DNA from 3 places in the Neobacillus sp. plas4 genome. Region 2 is predicted to be linked to each of the others. Evidence: riboswitches for the same ligand, from Rfam matches in the RefSeq annotation. Region 2 holds a riboswitch; each other region holds the start of a gene.
What was found. A riboswitch is a leader RNA that binds a small molecule or an ion and turns the genes downstream of it on or off. The one in region 2 is predicted to bind thiamine pyrophosphate.

Region 1: it holds a riboswitch for thiamine pyrophosphate, as region 2 does, so the genes downstream of both, AC2TFD_RS14045 (thiamine phosphate synthase) here and tenA (thiaminase II) in region 2, are expected to answer to the same signal.
Region 3: it holds a riboswitch for thiamine pyrophosphate, as region 2 does, so the genes downstream of both, AC2TFD_RS25955 (YkoF family thiamine/hydroxymethylpyrimidine-binding protein) here and tenA (thiaminase II) in region 2, are expected to answer to the same signal.

Annotation. Positions count from the first base shown of each region.
Region 1 is NZ_CM170152.1:2,814,122-2,818,335, reverse strand. Features, by position in the region: gene AC2TFD_RS14060 (acyl-CoA dehydrogenase family protein) at 1-481, opposite strand, end outside; gene AC2TFD_RS14055 (nucleotidyltransferase domain-containing protein) at 789-1,061, shown strand; gene AC2TFD_RS14050 (FAD-dependent oxidoreductase) at 1,187-1,342, opposite strand; gene AC2TFD_RS14045 (thiamine phosphate synthase) at 1,344-1,913, opposite strand; TPP riboswitch at 2,083-2,191, opposite strand; gene AC2TFD_RS14040 (hypothetical protein) at 2,528-2,809, shown strand; partial or broken gene AC2TFD_RS14035 (IS1595 family transposase) at 2,887-3,091, opposite strand; gene AC2TFD_RS14030 (hypothetical protein) at 3,113-3,403, opposite strand; partial or broken gene AC2TFD_RS14025 (nicotinate-nucleotide--dimethylbenzimidazole phosphoribosyltransferase) at 3,382-3,624, shown strand; gene AC2TFD_RS14020 (hypothetical protein) at 4,056-4,214, shown strand, end outside.
Region 2 is NZ_CM170152.1:5,415,284-5,419,497, forward strand. Features, by position in the region: gene AC2TFD_RS27080 (DapH/DapD/GlmU-related protein) at 1-132, opposite strand, end outside; gene AC2TFD_RS27085 (PHP domain-containing protein) at 149-1,021, opposite strand; gene tenA (thiaminase II) at 1,250-1,936, opposite strand; TPP riboswitch at 2,046-2,148, opposite strand; gene AC2TFD_RS27095 (LysM peptidoglycan-binding and 3D domain-containing protein) at 2,424-3,260, shown strand; gene AC2TFD_RS27100 (hypothetical protein) at 3,656-4,123, opposite strand.
Region 3 is NZ_CM170152.1:5,134,811-5,139,024, forward strand. Features, by position in the region: gene AC2TFD_RS25945 (ABC transporter ATP-binding protein) at 1-1,167, opposite strand, end outside; gene AC2TFD_RS25950 (ECF transporter S component) at 1,154-1,735, opposite strand; gene AC2TFD_RS25955 (YkoF family thiamine/hydroxymethylpyrimidine-binding protein) at 1,736-2,335, opposite strand; TPP riboswitch at 2,423-2,520, opposite strand; gene AC2TFD_RS25960 (molybdopterin-containing oxidoreductase family protein) at 3,139-4,214, shown strand, end outside.

The DNA of each region.
Region 1 (4,214 bases), 2.6 Mb from region 2:
ACGTTTTTGCACCATTAATGATATATTCGTCTGTATTTTCCTTTTTAACTGCTGAAGTTTGAATACCCTGCAAATCACTACCAGCACCGGGTTCGGTCATTGCAATGGCACTTACTAATTCCCCTGTTGCCATCTTAGGTAAATAATAATTCTTCTGTTCTTCCGTGCCTGAATTTAGAATGTAATGTGGAATAATAATAGAATGGACGGATAAATTTCCGACTATTGAGCTATAGCCAAGCCTGCTTAACTCATCAATAATTGTTACTGAATAGGATAGGGGGCCACCTAATCCACCATATTTCTCTGGAATATCCACACAAAGGAAGCCCGCTGCCCCTAGTTTCTTCCATAATTCTTTTGGAAAAGCGCCGTCCTGTTCCCACTGCTTGTAGTATGGTTCAATTTCTTTTCTAGCAAAAGCTTCAACTGACTTTTTTAATAACAAGATTTCTTCATCAATATCTTTTAATTGAATCATCTTAATACCTCCATTTATTTTTCACTCACCCTTTTATAATGCAAAAACCATGCCAACTATTTTCGGCTGATTAACAAGGGATTGTATACAGTGTGTTGTTAAGACTTGTTAACAGTTGAGTGTAAATTGATAAGTTTAATTAACAGAAAAAAATTTACTTCTATCAATAATTCAATATAATGAATTTAAGTTTTTGTAAGTCGATTATTGGCTGCTGGTAAAAGTGTGATGAACATTCATCGTAAAACAGGGTTATCAAGAAATACAATTTATACTATTAAACAGGAAAAGGAAAAAATGTACGGAAATGCTAAGAAAGATAAGTCGTCATAAAGGATTGAGATGGGAACCGAGACAGAGCTTATTTGGAATTCAACAGGAATATCAAAACGATTTATTAGTCACTTACAAAGCTTGTTGGAAGAATGACCAAATTAAAGAAATTCTTTTATTTGGCTCAAGAGCAAGAGGAGATTACCAGCGGTCTTCTGATATTGATTTAGCTGTTTTTACAGAAATAATTTCTCGCACCGATCAAAACTTAATCGAACAGGAATTCATGATATGTCCACTCCATTAAAGATTGATGTTATTTTCATGAATCGTCTAACGAAAGAGAAACTGATTTCCAATATTAAAAAAGAAGGTTTTGTATTCGTGTGAATCGTTGGTGAAAGATCAAATTGCATTTTTGATTCAATGATTTTACCTTGTGCTGCCCGCAGCTGCACTTGAAGCTTGGCACCCCAATTGATTCTTCTCAATAATGATTACTTTTCTTCCTATCTTTGATAGCTGATAGGCAATCGAGGCTCCGTTAATTCCTCCTCCGATTATGGCAACATCAAATGAATTTTCCAATTTATTCACCTCCCTTATTTAATGCCTTGCGATAAGCCATTACTGCCAATAATGGGTCACGCGCTTCTAAAACACCTGAGATGACAGCAATCCCATTTGCCCCTTCCTTTAGAACCTCCGTATTATCAGGTGTTATCCCTCCAATGGCAATAACATCAATATCTAAATTTGATAGCTTTTTTACTTCCTCAAGACCGTTTGGGATCTTATCTGGTTTTGATTGAGAATGGAAAACATGTCCGTATAGAACGTAATCTGCACCCTTCTCTTTTGCTTTTAGACCTTCATGATAGGAATGGATAGAACTCCCTATCCTAAGCTGAGGAAAGTTTTCTTTTACACTTGCTGCTTCTAAACTATGAAAGGCTAATTGAACGCCTCTGGCCCCTGTTACGAATGCAACATCTACCCGGTCATTAATCATGATCTTTGACAATGGTATGTTTTTTTTTGTTAAAAGTTCGACTGTTTGAAATAGCTCCCTAGCAGTTTTTTGTTTTTCTCGTATATGAATTGCAGTTATATATGGATGAATATCACTTACAATTTCCCCTAACTGTTCGATTGCCATTTTACCATTGGATATAATATGTAATTCTTTGCCTTTAACACTAGTTAAAATACATGTCCCCTCCTATTTGAAGATGCTACTTTTCAATGAAATCAAGTAAACAACAAAAAACCACTTCCTATAGTAAGAAAGTGGTCGAAAAATTTGAAATAAAGCATTTGCTCTCCAAATATCGAATTTCCCACTTCCCTACGCTGGTATAACCCAGATCAGGTTCATAGAGTCCCGAAGTATCACTTCAATCTCAGCCTTTTAAAAAGGCACCTCTAGCGGATTTGATTCATTTATTCATTTGAATTAATTACCTTACATGGTTAATATTAGCACGTTGATTAGAAATGTCAATTTTCTGATTTTTTTATTGGTGGGAATATAATCACAAACGAATGAAGGCAAAATTTAAATGTTGCATAAGAATATTTGTCTAACTTTATTGGGTCAGATCATTCGCTCAGTTGCTTTTTTTTCATTAGGCTGTGTTCTCAAAGATTGTTGTTTTTATGATGTTTGGATTTTTTGATATAGTTATATGTAAATATATTGATTTAAAAGGAACCTTTTATAATATCAAGCGTAGATAATGTAAAGAAATTTAGGTAAGGGGGGTGGAATCATTGGGAGCTTTGCTTGAACTTTTAGGTTCAATAGGTACATTTCTATTTACCTTAACAAAGGATGTAACGGAGGAAGAAATAGAAAAGAATATAAATTTCCTAAAAGAATATCAATGGTTTCAAAAATATCTTGATAATGATAAATTTAAAAACTTAATTATGAATGATAAAGATGTTCGTTTTGCAATTGGAAAACTTAATAGTGAAAAAATGAAAAAGAATACCTATTACAAAAAACAGCAAATAAAGATTCAAAAAGTATTACTCAAAAAGTCAAATTAATTTAACGATACACCGACCTCAAACTGCGAGGTCTTTCTTTATGCACTTCTTAACATTTCAACCGTTGTATAATTAGATTTACCGTTCCGTTTAACCGGAGTGCTACCACAATGAACACAACCCAAACCAGAAGCAAAAAATCTGGCTTCACGAATGCTTTTGAGTAGTTTAGTAATTTTATCTGGTTCATCTGGAAACAAGTCTTGTTTAATCGCACTAAAACAATGCCATCTGCTCTGATTTGGTTAATTCACAGAAATCTTCATATAAGTCTTTCCACATTAAAAATATGGAATTTCACTGTTATTCTTTAACCACTAAAACAACATCAGCATAAAATTCACAATCTAATACCACTTCATAACGCCATAAGCCGCTTTTTGGAACTGCAAAGGTAGCAGTGAAGCGTTCTAAAGTGGAATAGCCTGTTGACGGCTCTATAATTGTTTCTGGGAACAACCCTGTAATTTTTTCTCCGGTTTCTTTATGGTAAGCATAAATAGCTAGTTCTTTCCCTTTAAAAGTCTCAAAAGGTGACGTGAAAATAAATAGGTATCCATAAGGTTTTCCTGCTATCTGCTTTAATTGCTGCAAGGATTGAACCGAAAGCGAAGGAATATTTCATCACCTCCCATGCGTCTCTAGAACCAGGTGGAAAAATAGCGAGTGAACTGCTAGGAATCGAACCAATGTTACACATGGATATGTGCTTAGGAGAAGGTTCCGGCGCTGCTTTGGCTTTCCCTATTATAGAAGCAGCCTGCTCTATGATGAAAAATATGCCTACCTTTGAGGACGTAGGAATGGAAATATAGTAGGAAATAGAAGTAACTGGGACAGTGAACCTGTCCTCCATCCCTTCAAGTTATAGTTATATTTATTTATACATACCACAATGTTCTACGTAAACGTCAATTAGCCCCGAAATACACCACCCATGTAGTATTTGGAGGCTACTTGACGTTTACTTTTATAATAGAAAGGGATAATTGCTTTTTGTTATCTTATTTTGCTGCCTCTACGTCATAATTACTCTCAGAGAATCCCATTATTGCACTCATCCCTGCTCATCCAACGTGTCTTTCCACCTGTTTGATCAGATCGATAAATAGTGAGTATGTAATGCTGGTAAACTACTGATTGGTACAGGGAAATTGTTTCATGAAGTCGATAACAAGATTACAGATGAAGATTTTATTTCCTTCCTACAAGAATATGCTAAAACCATAAATTCCCTGGACGAGGGTTGCTGATTGATCCAGTCCTTGGAGATTTACCTATTACTGATTTTAACCCATATATCCGTGGAGTGATCCGCTGGATGAACGAACTTGGTATTTATACGTTTGGCAGCTGCGACCGACATGGTAGAGAAGAGGCTAGAATTTTTCTAACGAAGTTTCCG
Region 2 (4,214 bases):
CTCGATGATATGATTATTTTCTCCAATCGAAGTCCATTCCCCCGCATAACTATTAATAATATAACTGGAATCAGCGAAGCTTGGAGTGATGGATAACTTTTTTTCTTTTTTGGGCTGATAAATAAATGGCATAGGAATGTTCAGCTCCTTATTTAGATGATTCTTTTTTTCCGGTCCGCTCTCTTCTCGCTACTAACGCTTCAAAAGTCTCCATTCCTGGGCTTTTACTCCCAATTAGTACAGGTTTTTCTCCATATTCACCGTGAAAATCAGATCCACCAGTCATGATTAAGTCATACTTCCTTGCCAGCTGTTTGGCTTGTTCCTCATGTTTCTTATCATGCAACGGATGCCAAACCTCAATTCCCTGCAATCCAGCTTCCACTAAATCCGGCACCATTTCAAAGTTTCCATACTGACCCGGGTGAGCAAGCACCGGTACTCCGCCAGCAAGAAGAATCGCCTGAACTGCTGTTTTGGCGTCCATATATTCCATTGGAATAAAAGCAATCCCCGGCTTCTCACCATTTTGTCCGCGATTAAATAATTTTTTATAAAGTGGACCATAAATGGAATCGGTATATCCTGCTTCAATCAATGCATGCATGATATGCTGCTTGTAAACTCCTGTCCCTCCATGAGCAATTTCCTTACAGCGCTCCCATGTGATCTTATATCCTGCAGCGATTAATCTTTCTACCATTTCCTCCGAGGCTCTGTGTCTATTGTTAACGAGTGGTTGACAAATCGTTTCAATTCCATCATGACCAGGTTCAATAAAATAACCGAGGATGTGAACACGGCGGCCTCTTTCAAAATCAAACCCTGACATCTCAATGCCTGGAATGACTTCTATTCCATATCTCTTTCCTGTTTCAACTGCCTCTTTAAGACCTTTCGTGGTGTCATGGTTCGTAATCGCTAAGTGCGAAACCCCTTGTGCAAGAGCTAACTCCAAGACTTCCTCAATCGACAATGGACAATCTGAAATATTCGTATGACAATGTAACTCAATTTTCACGCAGGTCCCTCCTTTATCTTTGCTATAAGAATAACTTGGTACCAAGTTATATAGTGTTAATTGTGAGTAAATTGTTTGTAAAGGCTCTTTTCTTAAACTTTGTTGCTTTTTGAAATTTTGCTCACCATTTCACAATACCAATAAAAAATTCATAAAATAAAACAGGCATGATTCATCAAAATTGAATCATGCCTGTTTTTTTCAATTATAAAAGAAACCCGATAAAACTCATCCTTTTACTAACTCCAATTTCACTGGCCATTCTTCAAGATTATAGGCCATATCCCAAAACATATATTCAAGCTGACAGCTTAGTAAGAAATGTTGTTTCATTTTTTCTTTTTCTCTTTCTGGTGCGTCCTTCGCCCACTCATCCAATAGCGCGCAAAATTTTGTAGTAATGGAATCTGTAATCATTCCGTAGAAAGTGATCCATTCATAAAATGGATGTGATGGATCCGGATGAATCTCTTGTAATAGTTTTTTCCCAATTTCCCAATATGTCCATGGGCATGGTAATAAAACAGCTAAAATTTCTCCTAATGTTCCCTCATGAGCAACGGTAAGCATATGACGTGTATAATGAAGTGCGGATGGTGCTAATGGGTAACCTTGTAGTTCTTCGTATGGCACACCGGCAACTTGACAAAAGTTGTTGTGCGGATGGATTTCACTGTTTAAGATAAATGAAATTTGCTGATTAAACATATCCATATCTTCACGATTCTCACACTTCGAAACTGCTACTCCATAAATTCGAATAAAAGCATTTAAATATTCAAAGTCTTGTTTCACATAATGAATCAACTGCTCCTTTTTTAAATCTCCATTGGCAATGCCTTGGACAAATGGATGTTCAAAAATCGCATTAAAGATTGGATTTGCTTCATTTCTTAGATTTGCAGAAAAACTCATAACATCAGCCCCCTTATTGGTATTAACGGGAAGACTCTAGTTGGAGCAAAAAATGGTAAAAACGAAAAAACCGCCCCAAAAATGGAGCGGTAGAATAATTGACAATATCCTGACACAGACTCCACTTTCCTACGCTAGTATGAACTAGATCAGGTTCAAAGGGTCCAGGATCATACCTGTCTCAGCCATAAATGGCTCCCCTAGTGGTCTTCCTATTAAATTACTATTAACTCTACATATGCAATCTACTGAAGTCAATCATTAATTATCATAAAAATCTAACTATTTACTAGATAGCAGCTCCCCGAAACACTTTTACACTTCCTTTTAACGACTGACTTTATAGAGTTTAGTTAACCTTAGAAATAGTATTGCAATATAATCGCCATGGTTGTAATCGAATTAACACCTCCCTGTTCTTTTTCTCGGAATATTCTATGTTACGATTATTAAAAATTAGCAACCAAAGAACATGGAGGGTAAATGAATGCTTAAGAAATTTGTATCGATTTTAGCAGTTGCTGTACTCTCAGTAACTGTAAGTGCTAATGTTCAAGCTGCATCGATTACAGTACAAAAAGGAGACACTCTTTGGGCTCTATCGCGTGCAAACAACATGTCTGTGGAATATATCCAAAAGTTAAATAATCTTACATCAGATCTAATACATCCTGGGGATGTACTAACCGTTGCCCCTGAAAAACGCTATACGGTTATACAAGGCGACACCTTATGGGACATAGCAATGGCACATCAAGTAACAGTTCCACAACTGAAGGAATGGAATCAATTACATAGCGATTTGATCCATCCTGGATTAAATCTAGTAATCTTTGAAGGTTTAAAACCTACTACTATTTCTTTAACAAATAAATCAGAACAACCTGCACCACCAACAAAAACAGAAAGTACGCCTGTAGTTGAGGCACAAGCAACTCCTGCGCCGTCTGAAAGTACTCCTGCAGCGGAAGCGCCAGCAGTAGCGCCGGCACCAATTGAAAGTGCCCCTGCAGTAGAAGCCGCTGCACCTGAATCAAAAGAAATTATCGTTGAAGCAACAGCCTATACCGCTTCTTGTGAAGGCTGCTCCGGTATTACGGCTACTGGAATTAACCTTATAGAAAATCCAAATCAAAAGGTCATTTCCGTTGATCCATCTGTTATCCCGTTGGGAAGTAAAGTGTATGTAGAAGGCTATGGTGAAGCAATCGCCGGAGATACTGGCGGAGCCATTAAAGGAAATAAAATTGATGTCTTTATTCCTTCTAAACAAGATGCCATCAATTTTGGAAGAAAACAATTAAAGGTAACCATATTGAACTAACACTAAAAACACTGCAACACCTTATATGATAAGGGATTGCAGTGTTTTTTTGCAGTAAAAGAACAGAGAAACCGTAGCGTATCTACTTCCTTTTAGTTAAGGGGGTTTTTCCTCAAATGAGGAACCTAGTAAAAGTAAAATAAGCGGAGACTTTCCGGTTAAATGCAGAATGGAGTGCGTTTTTAGGGAAATAAGCGGAGTTTTTCCGGTTATTCATTGCAAAATCGCCTATTTTCATCATTTTCTAGTCAATAGGCGGAATTTCTCCGTCTATTTAAGCAACTTTTTATCTTATTTTCTAATTAAGCGGAATTTTTCCGTCTATTCATCAATCGGGTGCTTAACCTGATCACCCAACCGATAAGAGCGGATTCTCTTGGTCCCAGATGCGGGGATCAGCATCTTTTTATCGACAAGTTGAGAAAGAAAATTTTTACCGTCTTATCACTTAGATTCAAATACTTCTCGACTTCTATAGGGGATATTTCTTCTCCTTTTCGAATCGCTAGTCGAAGAACTTCCTTTTCGAGTAAGGACAGTGATGCCTGGTCAAGTTCATCACTCACCCAGCGCCCAATCACTTGCTGAACGATTTGTTGGCATCGACGAGGCTTCTCATTCACTTGGTCATAAGAAAAGCGGATCACAGTCCATCCATCAATCACTAGCTGGTTTTGACGTTCCAAGTTGTCTGAAAATTTCCATCTACTTATGTTCTTTAGATGAGGGCCATATCCGTCGACTTCAAGGCAAATTCGGATGGCGGGACGAATATAAGCAAAGTCCAAATACCTTTTGCCATCCTTGAAATCATCAACTTCATATTCTGGATGAGATATTTGAAATGGTAAAATGCTGGCCACCACACTTGCTTCAAGAACAACATTTCAGCCTGATTGTGACCTTCTCTTAAGCGCCCCAACCGTTCACCGCTTCTTGCCTGCAAGTGAGTAT
Region 3 (4,214 bases), 280 kb from region 2:
AACACTATCGGTAATAAACTGATGCTCCGGATTTTGAAACACATATCCCAGCTTTTTATATAATTCCTTCTCCCTCCATTTGGAGAGTGGAACGTCGCAAAAGTGGATTTCTCCTTGCGTAAGCGGAATGAGTCCTGCTAAACATTTTGATAACGTCGTCTTTCCAGAACCATTCGCACCAACAAGTGCAGTCAGCTCTCCTTTACGTATACTTAAATGAATATTTTTTAAGTACCCGCGGGCAAAGAGACCCTTGACTTCAAGGAGTGGTTCATCTTTAACAGTGGCAGGGTTTGATTTTTTAAGAAAATCAGCCGAATTCTTAAGCCCCGCTATTAATTCTTGCTTTCGGAGCGGAAGTCTTTCCCCTTTAAAAATACCAGCCTTTTTAGCTGCCATCGCTGCTTCCACTACTTTTGGCAGCCAAATGCCTTCTTTTTGTAAATATGGTGTGAATTCACCAAAACATTCTGCTGGCGTTCCATCGAAAAGCACCATTCCACTTGAATCAATGACGAGACAGCGGTCCATCATCTCTACCCAATCATCCAATTTGTGTTCAATGACAATCAGTGTAAACGGATGCTCGTTCCTTAACATAGTGATTGTCTCAACCAGTTCCGTGCTCGACAGCGGATCTAGGTTCGCCGTCGGCTCATCAAGAATAATGACCTCCGGTTGGAGGGCCAACACGCAGGCAAGTGCAAGTTTCTGCTTTTGCCCTCCCGAAAGTGTATGGATAACCGTTTTTTTCTCATCCTGCAACCCCACCAGAGCCAGGGCATAGTGAATCTTTGCTTCCATTTCTTGGCGCGGCACATGGAAGTTCTCCAAGCCAAACGCCACTTCCTCTTCCACCGTCAGCATACAGAATTGGCTTTCCGGGTCTTGAAACACAATTCCTATTTTTTGGTTCAGTTCACCTGGTTTAAACTCATCCAGCTTTTTTCCTTCAAACGTTAGGCTCCCCTTCAATACACCATCAACAGCTTCTGGGTACAACTTATTGAGGCAGAAGGCAAGCGTACTTTTTCCAGAGCCGCTTGGACCTAGGAGTAAAAGAGCTTGATTTTTTTCGACTGAAAACGTTAGATCTGTGAAAATTTCACGGTCTTCATAGCTGAATCCCAACCCCTCAGCTTCAATTTGATGCCTAAATGGTGACATTGCGTTTGTATTCCTTTCCTAACGGAAAACTGTTTAAGGCACCTGTTTTTGCCAGCCCTTCACTTAGATACTTGCCAAGTAACCCTGCCAGTAATGCTCCACTCAATAGGCGAACAAAGAACATGGCTGTGACATAACCTGGCGAAAGTGCCGCAAATCCTGATACATAAAAGCCCCAAGCAAAGCTAAACACCGACGAGCCCATTCCTGCTGCCATTAAAACCCAAGTGGAATAGTTCTTCCATTTCGTTGCTGCAAAGACTGCTTCGGCACCTAAACCTTGGATCATGCCGGAAACGATTAACTGCGGTCCTACGGCATTTCCTAGCATGACTTCAACGGTTGCCGCAACGGTTTCTGAGAGGAACGCTGCTCCAGGCTTACGGATAATATAGGCAGCAATAATCGAGACGATGAACCAAATTCCGAAAATCATGTCATAGCCAATCAATCCGAAAAGTCCGAATAGGACATTTCCGAGCTGGAGGAACAAAAGATAAACGACTGCAAAAACAACAGCAAGTACGGATAAAACGATGACTTCACGTAATTTCCATTTTGCGAGCATTTATTTATCCCCCTTTTTGGATGGACTGTTGGCCGACATCGCAACCGTCATTACAATATGGGTTGAATCACTTTCGTGTGCAACTTGAAAAGCATCCTCCAGCGTTTTAAATACTTTGTTTGCATTACCATCAAGTCTTGATGCGTAGTGAACACCTTTAGTGAAAGTACCTTGTTCTTGGCCAAGTTTTACTGCATCCATGATGACATTCATGTAGGTAGGGATCCCCATTGGATAGAGTGCAAATTGGACCGCGACTTCTTGTTGGATATGTAGTGATTTTTCTTCGTTTAAACGTTCAGGGCTTTCCGAAAGATAAACATCACCCGCTGAATCCCCTGGACAGCCATTTGAAAAAGTTGCTTGAAGAACAACATGATCGCCGTTTTTTGATGATTCTAGGAAAATAGCTTTTACCACATCAAATACGTGCTCAGATCTTCCGCGCACACATGTGCTTACATCGTCCGTTTCCATCCAAACCTTTGATGTATCTACTTCTTTAAGTGCTAATAAAATAATATTTACAAACCTATCAGACATTGGATAAATTGAAAACCGTGCTCCCGTAATTTCACTCGTACCGCAAAAATTAGACATACTTATTCCCCCATTCATTTTTTGGCAACAAAAAAACTGCACCCCATGGGGATGCAGTCGAATCATATCATCATTAAAAGTTCATGATAAGCTTCTCCTGCACTTCCCCACGCTAGTATTATCTAGATCGGGTCATAAGGGTCGGACAAACATCCTCTCAGCCAAAAGCTCCCCTAGTGCAAAAACCGTATGCAATTTTCATTGTTGCCATAATCTTAAGATAAATCTTTCAACTTGTAAAGAGATATGGTGATGTGATTTGGTGCCTGTCACCGTTTATGCATGGATGCATAAATGATGTATAAATGGTGACAGGCACCCCCCGTGGACATTGTCCACCCCAGGCGGACACTTCAAGGACTCCACTAGAATAATATAAAACAGGACTTTTTATATGGGGGAAGATCGATGGCTTTTTGGGATATTTTTTTCAATAGATGTGTGTTCTGTAAGCGGAAGGTTAGACCTTTAAGGAGTTATATTGATGATAACGGGAAGGTTATTAAGGTTTGTATTCCTTGTTCCGAATATGCTGAACGGAGAGCATATAGAGTCATAAAATAATGGTTGGTATTTTACCTTTAACTGTTCTATAAAAGCACAACAATTCATTTCTTATGAATTTATTCGGAAATAATTATTTGCCAATAACACTCTAAATCTATTTATTCTATCCAAGATTATATTCACTTGCCTAACCTAATAAGCTGTCATATGATAAAAAAATATACAATGATGTATAAATGGTTGAAACTGCGTTTCAACTTTGGTGACAGGCACCGTGAAAGAGGGGTTTTGTGAGGATGAAGCAGGATGGAATTTTCAAATCTGTCTGCCCGTTGGATTGTCCGGATCAGTGTGGATTGCTCTTACAAAAGGTTGATGGAAAAGTGGTTAAGGTGGAGGGCGACCCGGAGCATCCTGTGACCAAGGGGAATATCTGTAATAAGGTTCGTAATATGACGGAACGGATTTATGATGAAAACAGATTAAGATATCCGATGAAGCGAATAGGATCAAAGGGAGAAGGTAGATTTGAACGGATTAGCTGGGAGGAAGCGATTGAAACGATAACCTCCAAGTGGAAAAAGCTAATCGAAACGGACGGACCTGAAAGCATCCTTCCTTATAGCTTTTATGGAAACATGGGCCGACTGAATGCAGAAGGAATGGACCGTCGATTCTTCAACCGTTTGGGTGCGTCACAGCTTGACCGGAGTATTTGTTCATCTGCCGGCGCTGTCGGCTATCAATATACGATGGGTGGCAGTTTTGGAACCGATCCAGAAGATACGATTCATTCGAAGCTCATCCTGTTTTGGGGGATTAATGCTGCAAGCACCAATATGCACCAAATGGTATTAGCTCAAAAAGCACGGAAGGAAAATGGCGCCAAAATTGTCGTGATTGACGTTCATAAAAATCAAACTGGCAGATTGGCAGATTGGTTTATTCCTATTTTACCGGGTACCGATAGTGCTCTAGCTCTTGGAATTATGCATATTTTATTTGCTGAAAACATGGTGGATGTTTCCTTCCTCCAGCAATATACTGTCGGTTATGAAGAACTGCGCGAGCATGTCATTCAGTACGATCCTATGACAGTTTCAGAGATAACCGGGGTTCCCGTTGAGGATATTTATAAACTTGCTAGAATGTATGGTCAAACCTCCCCCTCATTTATTCGAATTGGTAACGGGCCGCAGCATCATGACAATGGCGGCATGTTTGTCCGAACGGTTTCTTGTCTTCCGGCATTAACAGGTCAATGGCTTATCAAAGGCGGCGGTGCGATTAAAGGCAATTCAGGATATCTTACTATTAACTCGTTACAATTGCAGCTGCCAAGATTATTAAAAAATAAACAGACACGGACAAT